Regions from separate parts of the Streptomyces sp. NPDC048172 genome, predicted to be linked through region 1. Evidence: predicted binding sites of a transcription regulator. Region 1 holds the regulator's gene; the other holds the start of a gene.
What was found. Region 1 encodes HspR, which represses chaperone genes until heat shock. Its sites were predicted from a motif close to TTGAGNNNNNNNNNCTCAA; they were not measured.
Positions count from the first base shown of each region.

Region 1 (7,884 bases):
CTTGTCCGGCCGGGGGTCCGGGGGTTGTCCCCCGTGAGGCGCAGTACTCAAGACTTGCTTAGCTGGAGGAACTGAAATGGCTCGTGCGGTCGGCATCGACCTGGGTACGACGAACTCCGTCGTCAGTGTTCTTGAGGGCGGTGAGCCCACCGTCATCACCAACGCCGAGGGCGCCAGGACCACGCCGTCCGTCGTGGCCTTCGCGAAGAACGGCGAGGTGCTGACGGGCGAGGTCGCCAAGCGCCAGGCAGTCACCAACGTCGACAGGACCATCCGGTCGGTCAAGCGCCACATGGGCACCGACTGGAAGGTCAACCTGGACGGCAAGGACTTCAACCCGCAGCAGATGAGCGCCTTCATCCTGCAGAAGCTGAAGCGGGACGCCGAGGCCTACCTGGGCGAGAAGGTCACCGACGCCGTCGTGACCGTCCCGGCGTACTTCAACGACGCCGAGCGTCAGGCCACCAAGGAGGCCGGCGAGATCGCGGGCCTGAACGTGCTCCGGATCGTCAACGAGCCCACGGCGGCCGCGCTGGCGTACGGCCTGGAGAAGGAGGACCAGACCATCCTGGTCTTCGACCTCGGTGGCGGTACGTTCGACGTCTCGCTGCTGGAGATCGGCGACGGTGTGGTCGAGGTCAAGGCCACCAACGGCGACAACCACCTCGGTGGTGACGACTGGGACCAGCGCGTCGTCGACTACCTGGTCAAGCAGTTCCAGTCCGGCCACGGCGTGGACCTCGGCAAGGACAAGATGGCTCTCCAGCGTCTCCGCGAGGCCGCGGAGAAGGCGAAGATCGAGCTGTCCTCGTCCACCGAGACGAACATCAACCTGCCGTACATCACGGCCTCCGCCGAGGGCCCGCTGCACCTCGACGAGAAGCTGACGCGCGCCCAGTTCCAGCAGCTCACGCAGGACCTGCTGGAGCGCTGCAAGACCCCGTTCCACAACGTCATCAAGGACGCGGGCATCCAGCTCTCCGAGATCGACCACGTCGTTCTCGTCGGTGGCTCCACCCGTATGCCCGCCGTCGCCGAGCTCGTCAAGGAGCTGACCGGCGGCAAGGAGGCCAACAAGGGTGTGAACCCGGACGAGGTCGTCGCCATCGGCGCCTCGCTCCAGGCCGGTGTCCTCAAGGGCGAGGTCAAGGACGTCCTGCTGCTCGACGTCACCCCGCTGTCCCTCGGTATCGAGACCAAGGGCGGCATCATGACGAAGCTGATCGAGCGCAACACCACGATCCCGACGAAGCGTTCGGAGACCTTCACGACGGCTGAGGACAACCAGCCCTCGGTGCAGATCCAGGTCTTCCAGGGCGAGCGCGAGATCGCGGCGTACAACAAGAAGCTCGGCATGTTCGAGCTGACCGGTCTGCCCCCGGCGCCGCGCAACGTGCCGCAGATCGAGGTCACCTTCGACATCGACGCCAACGGCATCATGCACGTGGCCGCGAAGGACCTGGGCACCGGCAAGGAGCAGAAGATGACCGTCACCGGCGGCTCCGCGCTGCCGAAGGACGACATCGACCGCATGATGCGCGAGGCCGAGCAGTACGCGGACGACGACGCCAAGCGCCGCGAGTCCGCCGAGACGCGCAACCAGGCGGAGCAGCTCGTCTACACGACCGAGAAGTTCCTCAAGGACAATGAGGAGAAGGTCCCCGCCGACACCAAGTCGGAGGTCGAGACGGCCCTTGAGGACCTCAAGGAGAAGCTGAAGGGCGAGGACACCGCAGCGATCCGCGAGGCCAGCGAGAAGGTCGCCGCGACCAGCCAGAAGCTGGGCCAGGCGCTCTACGCCGACGCGCAGCAGGCGCAGGCCGGCGGCGCCGAGGGCGCGGCTCCGGGCGGCGCCGACGCCGGTGCGGGCAAGGCCGAGGGCGGTGCCGACGACGACGTCGTCGACGCCGAGATCGTGGACGACGAGCAGAAGCCGAAGGACGGTGCAGCGTGACGGAGGACACTCCGGGCTTCGACAAGAAGTCCGACGTCCCCGCCGACGCCAACGGCAGCGCCGACGCCGCCGCCTCTCCCGACGAGGCGGCGGCCCCGGGGCCGCTGGCCGGGGACGCTCAGAACGGTGAGAACACCGAGAACGACATGCACGAAGAGCAGGGGTCCGGGACAGCGGACCAGGACGTGGCCGAGACGGCCGAGCTGGACCAGGTCCGCACCGCGCTGAACGAGCGCACCCAGGACCTCCAGCGGCTCCAGGCGGAGTTCCAGAACTACCGCCGCCGCGTCGAGCGGGACCGGGTGGCGGTCAAGGAGATCGCCGTCGCGAACCTGCTGACGGAGCTGCTGCCGGTGCTGGACGACATCGGCCGCGCCCGCGACCACGGCGAGCTCGTCGGCGGCTTCAAGTCCGTCGCCGAGTCGCTGGAGATGGTCGCGGCCAAGCTGGGCCTGATGCAGTTCGGCAAGGAGGGTGAGCCCTTCGACCCGACCGTCCACGAGGCGCTCATGCACTCGTACTCCCCGGATGTCACGGAGACGACGTGCGTGCAGATCCTCCAGCCCGGGTACCGGATCGGCGAGCGCACCATCCGCCCCGCGCGGGTCGGTGTCGCCGAGCCGCAGCCGGGCGCCAAGGGCGAGGCGGGCGAAGCGGACGCGGCAGAAGAGGAGAGCGGTGGCCCGGAGGAGGGCTGACTCGGCCTCGTACGGGGGCGGTAGCGCACAGGCACGGGAGGAGGGACGTCGGGGATGAGTACCAAGGACTTCATCGAGAAGGACTACTACAAGGTTCTCGGCGTCCCCAAGGACGCCACCGAGGCCGAGATCAAGAAGGCGTACCGCAAGCTCGCACGCGAGAACCATCCGGATGCCAACGCCGGTGACCCCAAGGCCGAGGAGCGCTTCAAGGACGCCTCCGAGGCGTACGACGTGCTCGGCGACGCCAAGCGCCGCAAGGAGTACGACGAAGCGCGTGCCCTCTTCGGCAACGGCGGCTTCCGGCCGCCCGGGGGCGCCGGCGGACCCGGCGGCGGCTCCTTCAACTTCGACCTGAGCGACCTCTTCGGGGGCACCCAGGGCGGAGGGGGCGGCGGCGCGGGCGGACCCGGCGGCGCCGGGGGCTTCGGCGGCGGCCTGGGCGACGTCTTCGGCGGCCTCTTCAACAGGGGCGGCACCGGTACGCGCACCCAGCCGCGCCGTGGTCAGGACATCGAGTCCGAGGTCACGCTCAGCTTCACGGAGGCCGTGGACGGGGCGACGGTCCCGCTGCGGATGTCGTCCAGCGCCGCGTGCAAGGAGTGCGCGGGCACGGGCGACAAGAACGGCACGCCGCGGGTGTGCCCGACCTGTGTGGGCACGGGCCAGGTCTCGCGCGGGGGCGGCGGGGGCTTCTCGCTCACCGACCCCTGCGTGGACTGCAAGGGCCGCGGCCTCATCGCGCAGGACGCCTGCGAGACCTGCAAGGGCTCCGGGCGCGCGACGAGTTCGCGGACGATGCAGGTCCGTATCCCGGCGGGCGTCAGCGACGGGCAGCGCATCCGGCTGCGCGGCAAGGGTGCCCCGGGCGAGCGCGGTGGACCGAACGGGGATCTGTACGTGGTGGTCCATGTCGACAAGCACCCGGTCTTCGGCCGCAAGGGCGACAACCTCACGGTGACCGTGCCGGTCACCTTCCCGGAGGCGGCCCTCGGCGGCGAGGTCAAGGTCCCGACGCTGGGCGGGCCGCCGGTCACGCTCAAGCTCCCGCCCGGCACCCCCTCGGGGCGCACGATGCGGGCCCGGGGCAAGGGCGCGACGCGCAAGGACGGCACCCGGGGCGATCTGCTGGTGACGGTCGAGGTGACCGTGCCGAAGGATCTCAGCGACAAGGCGAAGGACTCACTGGAGACATACCGCGACGCGACGTCGGGCGAGGACCCGCGCGCGAAGCTCTTCAAGGCCGCGAAGGGAGACTGAAGTGGACGGCCGAGGCGGACGCAGGCGGGGCATGGGTGCTTACGAGCTGACCGAGGAAACTCCGGTCTACGTCATCTCGGTCGCCGCTCAGCTCTCGGGTCTGCACCCGCAGACCCTGCGGCAGTACGACAGACTCGGGCTCGTCTCGCCCGACCGCACGGCGGGCCGCGGGCGGCGCTACTCGGCCCGCGACATCGAGCTGCTGCGCGAGGTGCAGCGGCTCAGCCAGGACGAGGGCATCAACCTCGCGGGCATCAAGCGGATCATCGAGCTGGAGAACCAGGTCGCTGCGCTTCAGGCTCGGGCCGCGGAGTTGTCCGCCGCGGTCGAGGGTGCGGCCGCGGCCATGCAGCAGCGTGAGGCCCAAGTGCATGCCTCGTACCGCAGAGACCTGGTCCCTTACGAGGATGTGCGGCAGTCCAGTGCGCTCGTGGTCTGGCGACCGAAGCGGGACCGCTAGCTGCGCTTTTTGCGGCTACTGGGGTGCCCCGTCCGGTGCGTTGCCGGGTGCCGCGCCGCCGTGGCCGGTCGCGCAGTTCCCCGCGCCCCTGAAGGGGCACCCCCTGTGTCATCGGCTGAACGCGTAGTTCATCAGCTTCTTCGCGTCCGACGTGCGCTTGGCGACCGAGGTCGAGGTGAGGACCGTGCCGATGACCGTCTTGCCGCCGCGGGTGGCGGCGAAGACCAGGCAGTACTTGGCCTCGGGGCCCGAGCCCGTCTTGACGCCGATGGCGCCGGAGTAGGAGCCGAGCAGATTGTTGGTGTTCGTCCACTTCATGGTGCGGTGACCACCGCTCCTCGTGGTGGTCCGCTGCGTGGTGGAGCGGGTCTTCACGACCGTACGGAAGGTCGAGTAGCGCATCGCGCTGCTGGCGATCTTCGTCAGGTCGCGCGGCGTGGAGTAGTTGTTGCCCCGGCCGATGCCGTCGAACGAGTCGAAGTGGGTGTTGCGCAGGCCCAGGCCGCGGGCGGTGGCGTTCATCTTGCCGATGAAGGACTTCACGCGCTTGGCCCGGGTCGAGCCGCTGCCGAACTTGTCGGCCAGCGCGTAGGCCGCGTCGCAGCCGGACGGGAGCATCAGGCCGTAGAGGAGCTGGCGGACGGTGACCTTGTCACCGACGATCAGCCGGGCCGAGGAGGCGGTGTTCCTGACGATGTAGTCGCTGTACGCCTTCTGGATCTTGACCTTGGCGTTCAGGTTGAGGTTCCGCTGGGCGAGGACCACGCGGGCCGTCATGATCTTGGTGGTCGACCCGGTCGACCTGCGGGTGTCGGCGGCCTTCGTGAACAGGGAGGCGCCGGAGCCGTTGTTCATCACGTAGCCGCCCTTGGCGGCGATCGACGGCTTGCGGGGAGCCGCGGCGGCGTGCGCCGGGGTGGCGAGCGCCCCCACCGCGAGGACGGATCCCGCGGTGACGGTCACCGCGGAGACCCGGGCGAGGACTTTGATTCCGTTATTCACTATTTTTGCTCCAAATACCCCTGTAGAGCGGCTCCGGTGGCTGGCCGCACCCTGTTCAGACCTCCGATGCTGCCCGGAGGATGCGGCCCCGCCGCGCATTTCACCAGGGTTTTGCCAGAGCGGCCGTGGGAGCCGGGAACGAATCCGGGGCACGGACGGTTGTACGGAACGGAAAGTTGAGCGAGTTGGGCTCAACTTGCTGCATACTGGAGAAGGCAAGCGACGAGTCGTAGGAGGAGACGCCAGGACATGGACGCGGAGCTCACCAACAAAAGCCGGGACGCCATCAGCGCGGCCAACAGCCGTGCGGTGACCGACGGCCACCCGGACATCACCCCGGCCCATCTGCTCCTCGCCCTCCTGACCGGCGAGGACAACGAGAACATTCAGGACCTTCTCGCCGCCGTCGAGGCCGACCAGGCCGTGCTGCGCGCCGGGACCGAGCGGCTGCTCGGCTCGCTGCCCGCGGCGCAGGGCTCGACCGTCTCCCAGCCCCAGCCCGACCGCGAGCTGCTCGCCGTCATCGCCGACGCGGCGCAGCGCGCCAAGGAGCTCGGCGATCAGTACGTGTCGACGGAGCACCTGCTCATCGGCATCGCCGCCAAGGGCGGCGCGGCCGGGAAGCTCCTCGCGGAGCAGGGCGCGGGCGACAAGAAGCTGCTGGAGGCGTTCCAGGCCGCGCGCGGCGGCAAGCGGGTCACCAACGCGGACCCGGAGGGGACGTACAAGGCGCTGGAGAAGTTCGGCACCGACCTCACCCGCTCCGCGCGCGACGGCAAGCTCGACCCCGTCATCGGCCGCGACCAGGAGATCCGCCGCGTGGTCCAGGTCCTCTCGCGGCGTACGAAGAACAACCCGGTGCTCATCGGCGAGCCCGGCGTCGGCAAGACCGCGGTCGTGGAGGGCCTGGCCCAGCGTGTCATCAAGGGCGATGTGCCCGAGTCCCTCCGGGACAAGCGGATCGTGGCGCTCGACCTGGGCGCGATGGTCGCCGGGGCGAAGTACCGCGGCGAGTTCGAGGAGCGGCTCAAGACCGTCCTGGCCGAGATCAAGGACAGCGACGGCCAGATCATCACGTTCATCGACGAGCTGCACACGGTGGTGGGTGCCGGTGCGGGCGGGGACTCGGCCATGGACGCCGGGAACATGCTGAAGCCGATGCTGGCCCGCGGCGAGCTCCGTATGGTCGGCGCGACGACGCTCGACGAGTACCGCGAGCGGATCGAGAAGGACCCCGCGCTGGAGCGCCGCTTCCAGCAGGTGCTGGTCGCCGAGCCCACCGTCGAGGACTCGATCGCGATCCTCCGCGGCCTCAAGGGGCGGTACGAGGCGCATCACAAGGTCCAGATCGCCGACGGCGCGCTGGTCGCCGCCGCGGCCCTCTCCGACCGGTACATCACCTCCCGCTTCCTCCCCGACAAGGCCATCGACCTCGTGGACGAGGCCGCGTCCCGGCTCCGTATGGAGATCGACTCCTCCCCCGTCGAGATCGACGAGCTCCAGCGCTCCGTCGACCGGCTCAAGATGGAGGAGCTGGCCCTGGAGAAGGAGACCGACCCCGCCTCCGTCGAGCGCCTGGAGCGGCTGCGCCGCGAGCTGGCCGACAAGGAGGAGGAGCTGCGGGGCCTCACGGCCCGCTGGGAGAAGGAGAAGCAGGGGCTCAACCGCGTCGGTGAGCTGAAGGGAAAGCTCGACGAGCTGCGCGGCCAGGCCGAGCGCGCCCAGCGCGACGGCGACTTCGACACCGCCTCCAAGCTGCTGTACGGGGAGATCCCGGGCGTGGAGCAGGAGCTGGCGGCGGCGAGCGAGGCCGAGGAGGAGGCCCGTAAAGACACCATGGTGAAGGAGGAGGTCGGCACGGACGACATCGCCGACGTCGTCGCCTCCTGGACCGGCATCCCGGCCGGGCGCCTGCTGGAGGGCGAGACGCAGAAGCTGCTGCGCATGGAGGACGAGCTGGGCAAGCGGCTCATCGGCCAGGGCGAGGCGGTCCGCGCGGTCTCCGACGCGGTGCGCCGCACGCGGGCCGGGATCGCCGACCCCAACCGCCCCACCGGCTCCTTCCTCTTCCTCGGCCCCACGGGCGTCGGCAAGACGGAGCTGGCGAAGGCCCTCGCGGACTTCCTCTTCGACGACGAGCGGGCGATGGTCCGCATCGACATGAGTGAGTACGGCGAGAAGCACAGTGTCGCCAGGCTGGTGGGCGCGCCCCCCGGATACGTGGGGTACGAGGAGGGCGGCCAGCTCACGGAGGCCGTGCGGCGCCGCCCGTACACCGTCGTCCTCCTGGACGAGGTCGAGAAGGCGCACCACGACGTGTTCGACGTGCTGCTCCAGGTCCTCGACGACGGCCGTCTGACCGACGGCCAGGGCCGCACGGTCGACTTCCGCAACACCATCCTGATCCTCACCTCCAACCTGGGCTCCCAGCACCTGATGGATCCCCTGGAGAAGGAGTCGGAGAAGCGGGAGCAGGTCCTCGCCGCCGTCCGGGCCGCGTTCCGCCCGGA
Region 1 is NZ_JBIDAT010000002.1:216,939-224,822, reverse strand. It holds gene dnaK (molecular chaperone DnaK) at 77-1,954, shown strand; gene grpE (nucleotide exchange factor GrpE) at 1,951-2,652, shown strand; gene dnaJ (molecular chaperone DnaJ) at 2,707-3,912, shown strand; gene ACGF3A_RS09500 (heat shock protein transcriptional repressor HspR) at 3,944-4,372, shown strand; gene ACGF3A_RS09495 (D-alanyl-D-alanine carboxypeptidase family protein) at 4,481-5,374, opposite strand; gene clpB (ATP-dependent chaperone ClpB) at 5,624-7,884, shown strand, end outside.

Region 2 (7,884 bases), on a different contig from region 1:
GGTGAGGCCGTGCTCGGTGATGTCCAGGTCGGGGTGCTTGCGCTGCTTGTACTCCAGCGGGTCGGTGTCGGCCATGATGTGGCCGCGCACCCGGTAGGAGTGGATCAGGTCGAAGACCCGCGCCGCCTTCGTCACGTCGTCGTCGTGCGAGGCGTCGATGTCCTTCATCCAGCGCACGGGCTCGTACGGGATGCGGAGGGCCTTGAAGATGTCGTCGTAGAACCCGTCCTCACCGAGGAGCAGGTTGGCGACGATCCGCAGGAACTCGCCGGAGGCGGCGCCCTGGATGACCCGGTGGTCGTACGTGCTGGTCAGCGTCATCACCTTGGAGACGCCGAGCCGGTTGAGGGTGTCCTGCGAGGTGCCCTGGAACTCCGCCGGGTACTCCATCGCGCCGACGCCCATGATCACCGACTGGCCCGGCATGAGGCGCGGGACCGAGTGCACGGTGCCGATGCCGCCGGGGTTGGTGAGGGAGACGGTGACGCCGGTGAAGTCGTCCATCGTCAGCTTGTTGTTCCGGGCGCGGCGGACGATGTCCTCGTACGCCTGCCAGAACTCGAAGAAGCTGAGGGTCTCGGCCTTCTTGATGCCCGCGACCACGAGCTGGCGGTCGCCGTTGGGCTTCACCAGGTCGATGGCCAGGCCCAGGTTCACGTGCTCGGGCTTGACCAGGGTGGGCTTGCCGTCCTTCTCCGCGAAGGAGTGGTTCATCGTCGGCATGGCCTTGAGGGCCTGCACCATCGCGTACCCGATCAGGTGCGTGAAGGAGACCTTCCCGCCGCGGGCGCGCTTGAGGTGGTTGTTGATGACGATGCGGTTGTCGAACAGCAGCTTCACCGGGACCGCGCGCACGGACGTGGCCGTGGGCAGCTCCAGCGAGGCGTTCATGTTCTTCGCCACGGCCGCGGACGGGCCACGCAGCGTCACCAGCTCCGGGCCCGCGGGGGCCTCGCTCTGGGAGGGCTGGGGGGCGGTCGGAGCGGCGGCCTTCGCAGGCTCGGTCTTCACAGGCTCGGCCTTCGTCGGCTCGGCGGGCTTCACCGGGGCCTCGGGGGCCGCCGGGGCGCTCGCCGCGGGAACGGTGGGGGCGGGCTTCGCGGGGGCCGCGGGCTGCGCCGCGGGCGCCGCCGGGGCGGGCGCGGGCTGCGCGGGGGCGGCCTGGGCTGCGGCAGCGGTCTCACGCGCCGTTCCCGCCGCTCCACCGGCCTCCTCGCCCGGCCGGTAGTCGGCGAAGAAGTCCCACCAGGCTCGGTCCACTGAATTCGGGTCCTGGAGGTACTGCTGGTAGATCTCGTCGACGAGCCACTCGTTGGCACCGAACGACGCAGGCTTCGCGGCAGGGTCCTTGCCCTGCCCGTCCTGCTGTTCGGCCGGAGTGCTCGATGAGCTGTTGGGGGACTGTGGCGACACGGCGCTAACCGCCCTCTTCCGCTTCCTTGGGATGGTGGACAGCGGAAATAAAGGCTACGCCCCTCTGGACGATTGGTGGAGTCCGGGCCACCCCTTGGTCACGTAAGTCACATCGGGGAGCCGGTTTCGGCGCAGGATTTGGCGGGAATCACCCACGGTTCCGGCGCGAAAGCGCAACCGCGGAGCCCCTTCGCGGCGTCCGCGCGGTCCACAGCCCCGAGCCTACGTCAACCTTGCGCCTTGCCCGCTCCCGGAAGGGTGACGTGGATGCGGCAGCCGCGAGGGGATTCGGCCACCCTGATCCAGCCGCCGTGCAGGTCCACCGCCCAGCGCGCGATGGCCAGGCCCAGCCCGGTGCCCCCGGTGCCGCCCTGGCCCGCCTTGCCCTCGGACGTCTGCGTACGGCTGAACCGGTCGAAGACGCGCAGCCGCTCGGACTGCGGGATGCCGGGCCCCTCGTCCAGGACCTCGACCTGGAGGCTGCCGTCCTCCGGCGGACCCTCGCCGGGACGGGCACGGACCGTGACGCGGCCGTGCTGGGGGCTGTGCTTGACCGCGTTGTCTATCAGGTTCGCCACGACCTGGTGCAGCCGCTCGGGGTCGGCGTGCGCGGTCAGCTCGGGCGGCGAGACGTCGAGGTGCAGATGGACGTCCGTACGGGCGTGGCCCGAGCCCTTGCTCATGTTGGCCTCCTTCAGGACGCCCGCCAGGTACGGCCAGACCTCGAAGCGGCGCGCGTGCAGCGGCACCACCCCGTTGTCGAGCCGGGAGAGGTCCAGGAGGTGGTCCACGAGCCGCCCCAGCCGCTCCGTCTGCTGGAGGGCCGTGCGCATGGTCTCGGGATCGGCCTCGGAGACGCCGTCCACCACGTTCTCCAGCACGGCGCGGAGCGCCGCGATGGGGGTGCGCAGCTCGTGCGAGACGTTCGCCACCAGCTCCTTGCGGTGCTGGTCGACGGATTCCAGGTCGGCGGCCATCTGGTTGAACGTCTCGGCGAGCTCGCCGAACTCGTCCCGGCGGCTGCGGCGCACCCGGCGCGTGTAGTCACCGTGCGCCATCGCCCGGGCGGCGTCCGTCATCTCGTCCAGCGGCGCGGTCAGCGACTGGGCGACGAACTGCGTGATCAGCAGCGAGGCCACGATCGAGATGATCGTGATCACCCGCAGCTCGGTCTTCGAGTGCATGGCGAAGAGCGCCAGCAGCGTGGTGATCACCACCGAGACGATCACCAGCGCGCCGAGCGCGGCCTTCACCGAGCGGTACGGGTCCAGGGGGCGCAGGGCCTCCCAGGTCCGTTCCCATGTCCGTTCCCAGAGCCGGGCGCACGCGTGCTGCCAGCGGCTTCCGTTCTCCGTCACGGACATGCCGTCCCCCGTCCGCTCAGGAACCGTCGGTGGCGGCCGGGGCCGCCGGGGCCGGTGTCTCCAGCGCGTACCCGACGCCGTGGACCGTACGGATGCGGTCGGCACCGATCTTCCGGCGCAGCGCCTTGATGTGACTGTCGACGGTACGGGTGCCGGAGGCGTCCGCCCAGTCCCAGACCTCGGCGAGGAGCTGCTCGCGGGAGAGCACGGCGCGCGGGGAGTGCGCCAGGCAGACGAGCAGGTCGAACTCGGTCGGCGTCAGGTGCACGTCCTCGCCCGTGACCCGGACCCGGCGCTGCGCGTGGTCGATCTCCAGCTCGCCGAGCCGGAGTATCCCCGTGCGCGGCGTGTGCGCGGCGAGCGTCGCGCGCTCCACGCGGCGCAGCAGCACATGGACGCGGGCCGCGACCTCGCGCATGGAGAACGGCTTCGTCATGTAGTCGTCGGCGCCCACGCCCAGGCCGACCAGCATGTCCGTCTCGTCGTCCCGCGCGGTGAGCATCAGCACCGGGACGGGGCGCTGGGCCTGCACCCTGCGGCAGACCTCCAGCCCGTCGAAACCGGGGAGCATCACGTCCAGCACCAGCAGGTCGGGCTGCCAGGCCTCGGCGGTGTCCACGGCCGCGGGCCCGTCGCCCGCGGTCTGCACCTGGAAGCCCTCGGCCCTCAGCCGTCTGGCGATGGCGTCGACGATGGTGGGATCGTCCTCGACGACCAGGATGCGGCGCTGGGCACCCGGGGTGGGTGCCGGGGTGGCCCCGCCCGTCGTCTGCGTGCTGTTCTTCTGGTCCATTCGGCCCCGCCCCTGCGTCGCCCCGCCGCTGTGTCGCGTCTGTCCGTGCACTTACAGATGTACTTACTGGCAGCAGCGTAAGGGCCTGTCGGCCGCCTCGGCTACGCCGGTCGCGAGGCGAAGTGGACCACGTCGGGGACGCCTCGGGCGACGTGGATCTCATCGGTCCGAACGCGACAGAATCCCGCATTCCGCAAGGACGTTTCGAATCCGGAGGACGGCTGCGCCGACCAGACGGCGAGCACACCGCCCGGCGCCAGCCGCGCCAGGCACGCGGCCAGCCCCGCGGGGGAGTAGAGCGAGGCGTTGTCCTCGGTGACCGTCCAGTCCGGTCCGTTGTCGATGTCGAGGCAGAGCGCGCCGTACGCACGCGGCGCCGTACGTAGGTGTTCCAGCAGGTCGGCGTGGACCAGCTCGGTGCGCGGGTCCTCCAGCGCCGCGGCGGAGCGCGCGCGCAGCGGCCCGCCGCGGTGCCAGTCGAGGATCGCGGCCTCGCGCTCGACCACGGTGATCCTGCCCCAGCGCGGCTCGGCCGCCGCCTCCGCGAGCGAGAAGCCCACGCCGAGCCCGCCGATGAGCACGGACGGCGCCTCGCGGCCGTCCCGTTCCCGCAGTTCCCCCAGCGCCGCGCGCACCAGCAGCCGCTCGGAGCGGCCGTCGGAGGTGTCCATCAGGAAGCAGCCGTTGGCGATGATCTCGTGGTGCTCCCCGCGCCGCCGGAGCACGACCTCGCCGTACGGCCCGTCGCGGCGGTCGAGGGTCTCGGCAAGTGCTTGGTCTGGCATGCCCGGAAGGGTACGGAAAACCGTTCGCGCCCGTGGCGGGGGCGTTGTTACGTTCGCCGGGTCCCGTTGAACGACGACCGGGCCTTCGTGCCCTGGAAACGCAGGTGTTGATGACACCCCGGCCCACCGGGCGCTGAGCGCTCCTGAGCCCGGACCCATTTCTCCGAGCCTCTCGGTCGCTCGGCGCTCCCTTGCTGTCCTGAACCGAACCTTTCTCCAGCAAGGAGTACCCCGGTGTCCACCACCGACTCCGGTTCCGCGCGCTCCGGCGCGCGTCGGACCGGCACCTTCACCTGCGTACGCTGCGGACTCACCGTCACCCGGCTCGATCCCGACGACCGCGTGCGCAACCACTGCCCGAGCTGTCTGCACTCCCGGCACGTCACCGACCACGTGGAGGGCGGCGCCTCGGAGTGCCGTTCGCGGATGAGCCCGATCGCGATCGCGGTGCTGCGCGACGGGGCCTGGATGGTCATCCACCGCTGCACCCGCTGCGACGAGCTGACCTCGAACCCGGTCTCGCCGGACGACAACCACCTCATCCTGATGAGGATGGCCGTACGCCCGCTGGCACAGCCGCCGTTCCCCCTCGAAGTCTTCGGCGAGGTGTGACATGGCGCGACGGCACACCCGGTCCGCACGGCGTCCCCAGCGCCGCAAGGACCCCTGGCACGGGCGCCCCGGCGAGGGCGGCGGCGACGCGTTCCGCTGCGTGGGCTGCGCCCTCGCCGTCCCGATGGCGGCGCCGGGCACGGCGCACCGCAACCACTGCCCGCACTGTCTGACGAGCCTGCACGTGGACCGCCGCGTCCCGGGCGACCGCGCGTCGGAGTGCCGGGCGCGGATGACGGCGCTCGGCCTGTCCGTACGGCCGGACGGCGAGTGGACGCTCATCCATCTCTGCGTGGTCTGCGGGGAGCTGAGCGCCAACCGCATCGCGGGCGACGACAACGCGCTGGCCCTGCTCCGCCTCGCGGTCCGGCCGCTGGCGGACGGCGCGATGCCGGTACGGGCGCTGCTGGCGCTGTGACGGGGAGGGCCGGGGCGGTCGCCGCCCCGGCCCTCCCTCCCGGTCAGTCCGCCGTGACGGCGAACTCCGCCAGGGTTCCGTCGTCGCTCACCCGCCGCAGTCCGGCCTTCTCCAGGACGCGGACCGAGGCCGGGTTGGCCAGCTCGACCTGTGCCCGGACGGTGTGCACGCCGGGCGCGGTCAGCCCGTACCCGGCGAGTGCGCCCGCCGCCTCGGACGCGTAGCCCCGGCCCTGGCGGGACGGGACGACGCCGTAGCCGAGCTCCAGGACGCCGTCGTTCGGCGGCCAGAACAGTCCGATGGAGCCGATCACGAGCCCGCCGTCCCGCTCGGCGACGAGCCGGTGGCCGTAGGGGTGCAGCCCCTCGGGGCTGTCCCGCAGGAATCCGGCGATCACGCCGTCGCCCTCGGCGGGGAAGTCCCCGGCCCACCCGTCGGAGCGGGGGCCGTCCAGCACGGCGGAGACCTCGGCGGCCGTCCACGGGCGCAGGACGAGACGCTCGGTGAGCAGTTCGTCACCGGACAGGCTGAAGGGAAGGGGAAGAGAAGAAGAAGTCACGCGACACTCTCCGGTCGTCGTCTGTCGAACGACCGGGCCACGGCTCTCAGCGCGCGGCCCGGACCTGGGCATGCTGACGAAGCGCCTCGCGGGCCATATTCATCAGCCTCCCCTCGGTCCGTCGCTGGACGGCATCCTACGGCGCGCACCCCTCGACGCACGATCGCTCACAGCGAACAGGCGCGGGGGAACAATCCTCGCCTCAACAGCATTGAGCGAGTGTTACTCAATTTGCCTGCCGAGGGAGAGATCATGGCTACCGGTTCCACGGGGTACACACCGCTCACCCTGCCTGTGCTGCCGATCGACGCCGACGGTCCGGAGGGATCCGACGGTGACGGGGTCGTGCTGCCCGGGATGGTGGTGCCCCTGGACCTCTCGGAGAGCGAGGTCCGCGCCGCCGTCGAGGCCGCGCAGGCCGCCGTCCTCCAGGGAGACAAACCCCGCGTGCTCCTTGTTCCGCGCGTGGAGGGGCAGTACGCGGACATCGGCGTGCTCGGCCGCGTGGAGCAGGTGGGACGGCTCGCCGACGGTGACCCGGGCGCCCTGATCAGGGGCCTGCGCCGGATCCGTATCGGCGCCGGGACGACCGGCCCGGGCGCCGCGCTGTGGGTGGAGGGCACGGAGATCGAGGAGACGGTCCCCGACCCCCTGCCGGGCGCGGTCACCGAGCTGATGAAGGAGTACAAGGCGCTCATCACGGACTGGCTGCGCAAGCGCGGCGCCTGGCAGGTCGTGGACCGCGTGCAGCAGATCGACAACGTCTCGCAGCTCGCGGACAACGCGGGATACTCCCCGTTCCTCACCACCGAGCAGCGCCTCGAACTGCTCACCACCCTCGACCCGGTCGAGCGCCTGAAGGCCGCCACCGCCGCCCTGCGCGAGCACCTGGCCGAGCAGGACGTGGCCGAGTCCATCGCGAAGGACGTCCAGGAGGGCGTCGACAAGCAGCAGCGCGAGTTCCTGCTCCGCCGCCAGATGGAGGCCGTCCGCAAGGAGCTGGCCGAGCTGAACGGGGAGCCGGAGGACGAGAGCGAGGACTACCGCGCCCGCGTCGAGGCCGCCGACCTGCCCGAGGAGGTCAGGAAGGCCGCCCTCAAGGAGGTCGACAAGCTGGAGCGCTCCAGCGACCAGTCCCCCGAGGGCAGCTGGATCCGCACCTGGCTCGACACCGTGCTCGAACTCCCCTGGAACGAGCGCACGGAGGACGCGTACGACATCACCGGCGCCCAGCGCGTGCTGGACGAGGACCACGCGGGGCTGCAGGACGTCAAGGAGCGCATCACCGAGTACCTGGCGGTGCGCAAGCGGCGCGACGAGCGCGGCCTCGGCGTAGTAGGCGGCCGTCGCGGCGGAGCCGTACTCGCCCTGGTCGGCCCGCCCGGCGTCGGCAAGACCTCGCTGGGCGAGTCCGTGGCCCGCGCGATGGGCCGCAAGTTCGTCCGCGTCGCCCTCGGCGGCGTCCGCGACGAGGCGGAGATCCGCGGCCACCGGCGTACGTACGTCGGGGCGCTGCCCGGCCGCGTCGTGCGCGCCGTCAAGGAGGCGGGCTCCATGAACCCGGTCGTCCTCCTCGACGAGGTCGACAAGGTCGGCTCCGACTTCCGCGGCGACCCCGCGGCGGCCCTCCTGGAGGTCCTGGACCCGGCCCAGAACCACACCTTCCGCGACCACTACCTGGAGGTCGAGCTCGACCTCTCGGACGTCGTCTTCCTCGCCACGGCCAACGTGCTGGAGGCCATCCCGCAGCCGCTGCTCGACCGCATGGAGGTCGTCCAGCTCGACGGGTACACGGAGGACGAGAAGGTCACCATCGGCCGCGACCACCTGCTGACCCGCCAGCTCGAACGGGCGGGCCTGGAGGAGGGCGAGGTCACCTTCACCGACGAGGCCCTGCGCAAGCTCGCCGCCGAGTACACGCGGGAGGCGGGCGTGCGGAA
Region 2 is NZ_JBIDAT010000001.1:1,124,368-1,132,251, forward strand. It holds gene ACGF3A_RS05135 (multifunctional oxoglutarate decarboxylase/oxoglutarate dehydrogenase thiamine pyrophosphate-binding subunit/dihydrolipoyllysine-residue succinyltransferase subunit) at 1-1,413, opposite strand, end outside; gene ACGF3A_RS05140 (ATP-binding protein) at 1,641-2,777, opposite strand; gene ACGF3A_RS05145 (response regulator transcription factor) at 2,794-3,570, opposite strand; gene ACGF3A_RS05150 (spermidine synthase) at 3,672-4,355, opposite strand; gene ACGF3A_RS05155 (RNHCP domain-containing protein) at 4,590-4,967, shown strand; gene ACGF3A_RS05160 (RNHCP domain-containing protein) at 4,969-5,385, shown strand; gene ACGF3A_RS05165 (GNAT family N-acetyltransferase) at 5,429-5,944, opposite strand; gene lon (endopeptidase La) at 6,197-7,884, shown strand, end outside.
Region 2: lon (endopeptidase La) is a predicted target of HspR. The motif match lies at 6,156-6,174, and genes of this name have one in related genera.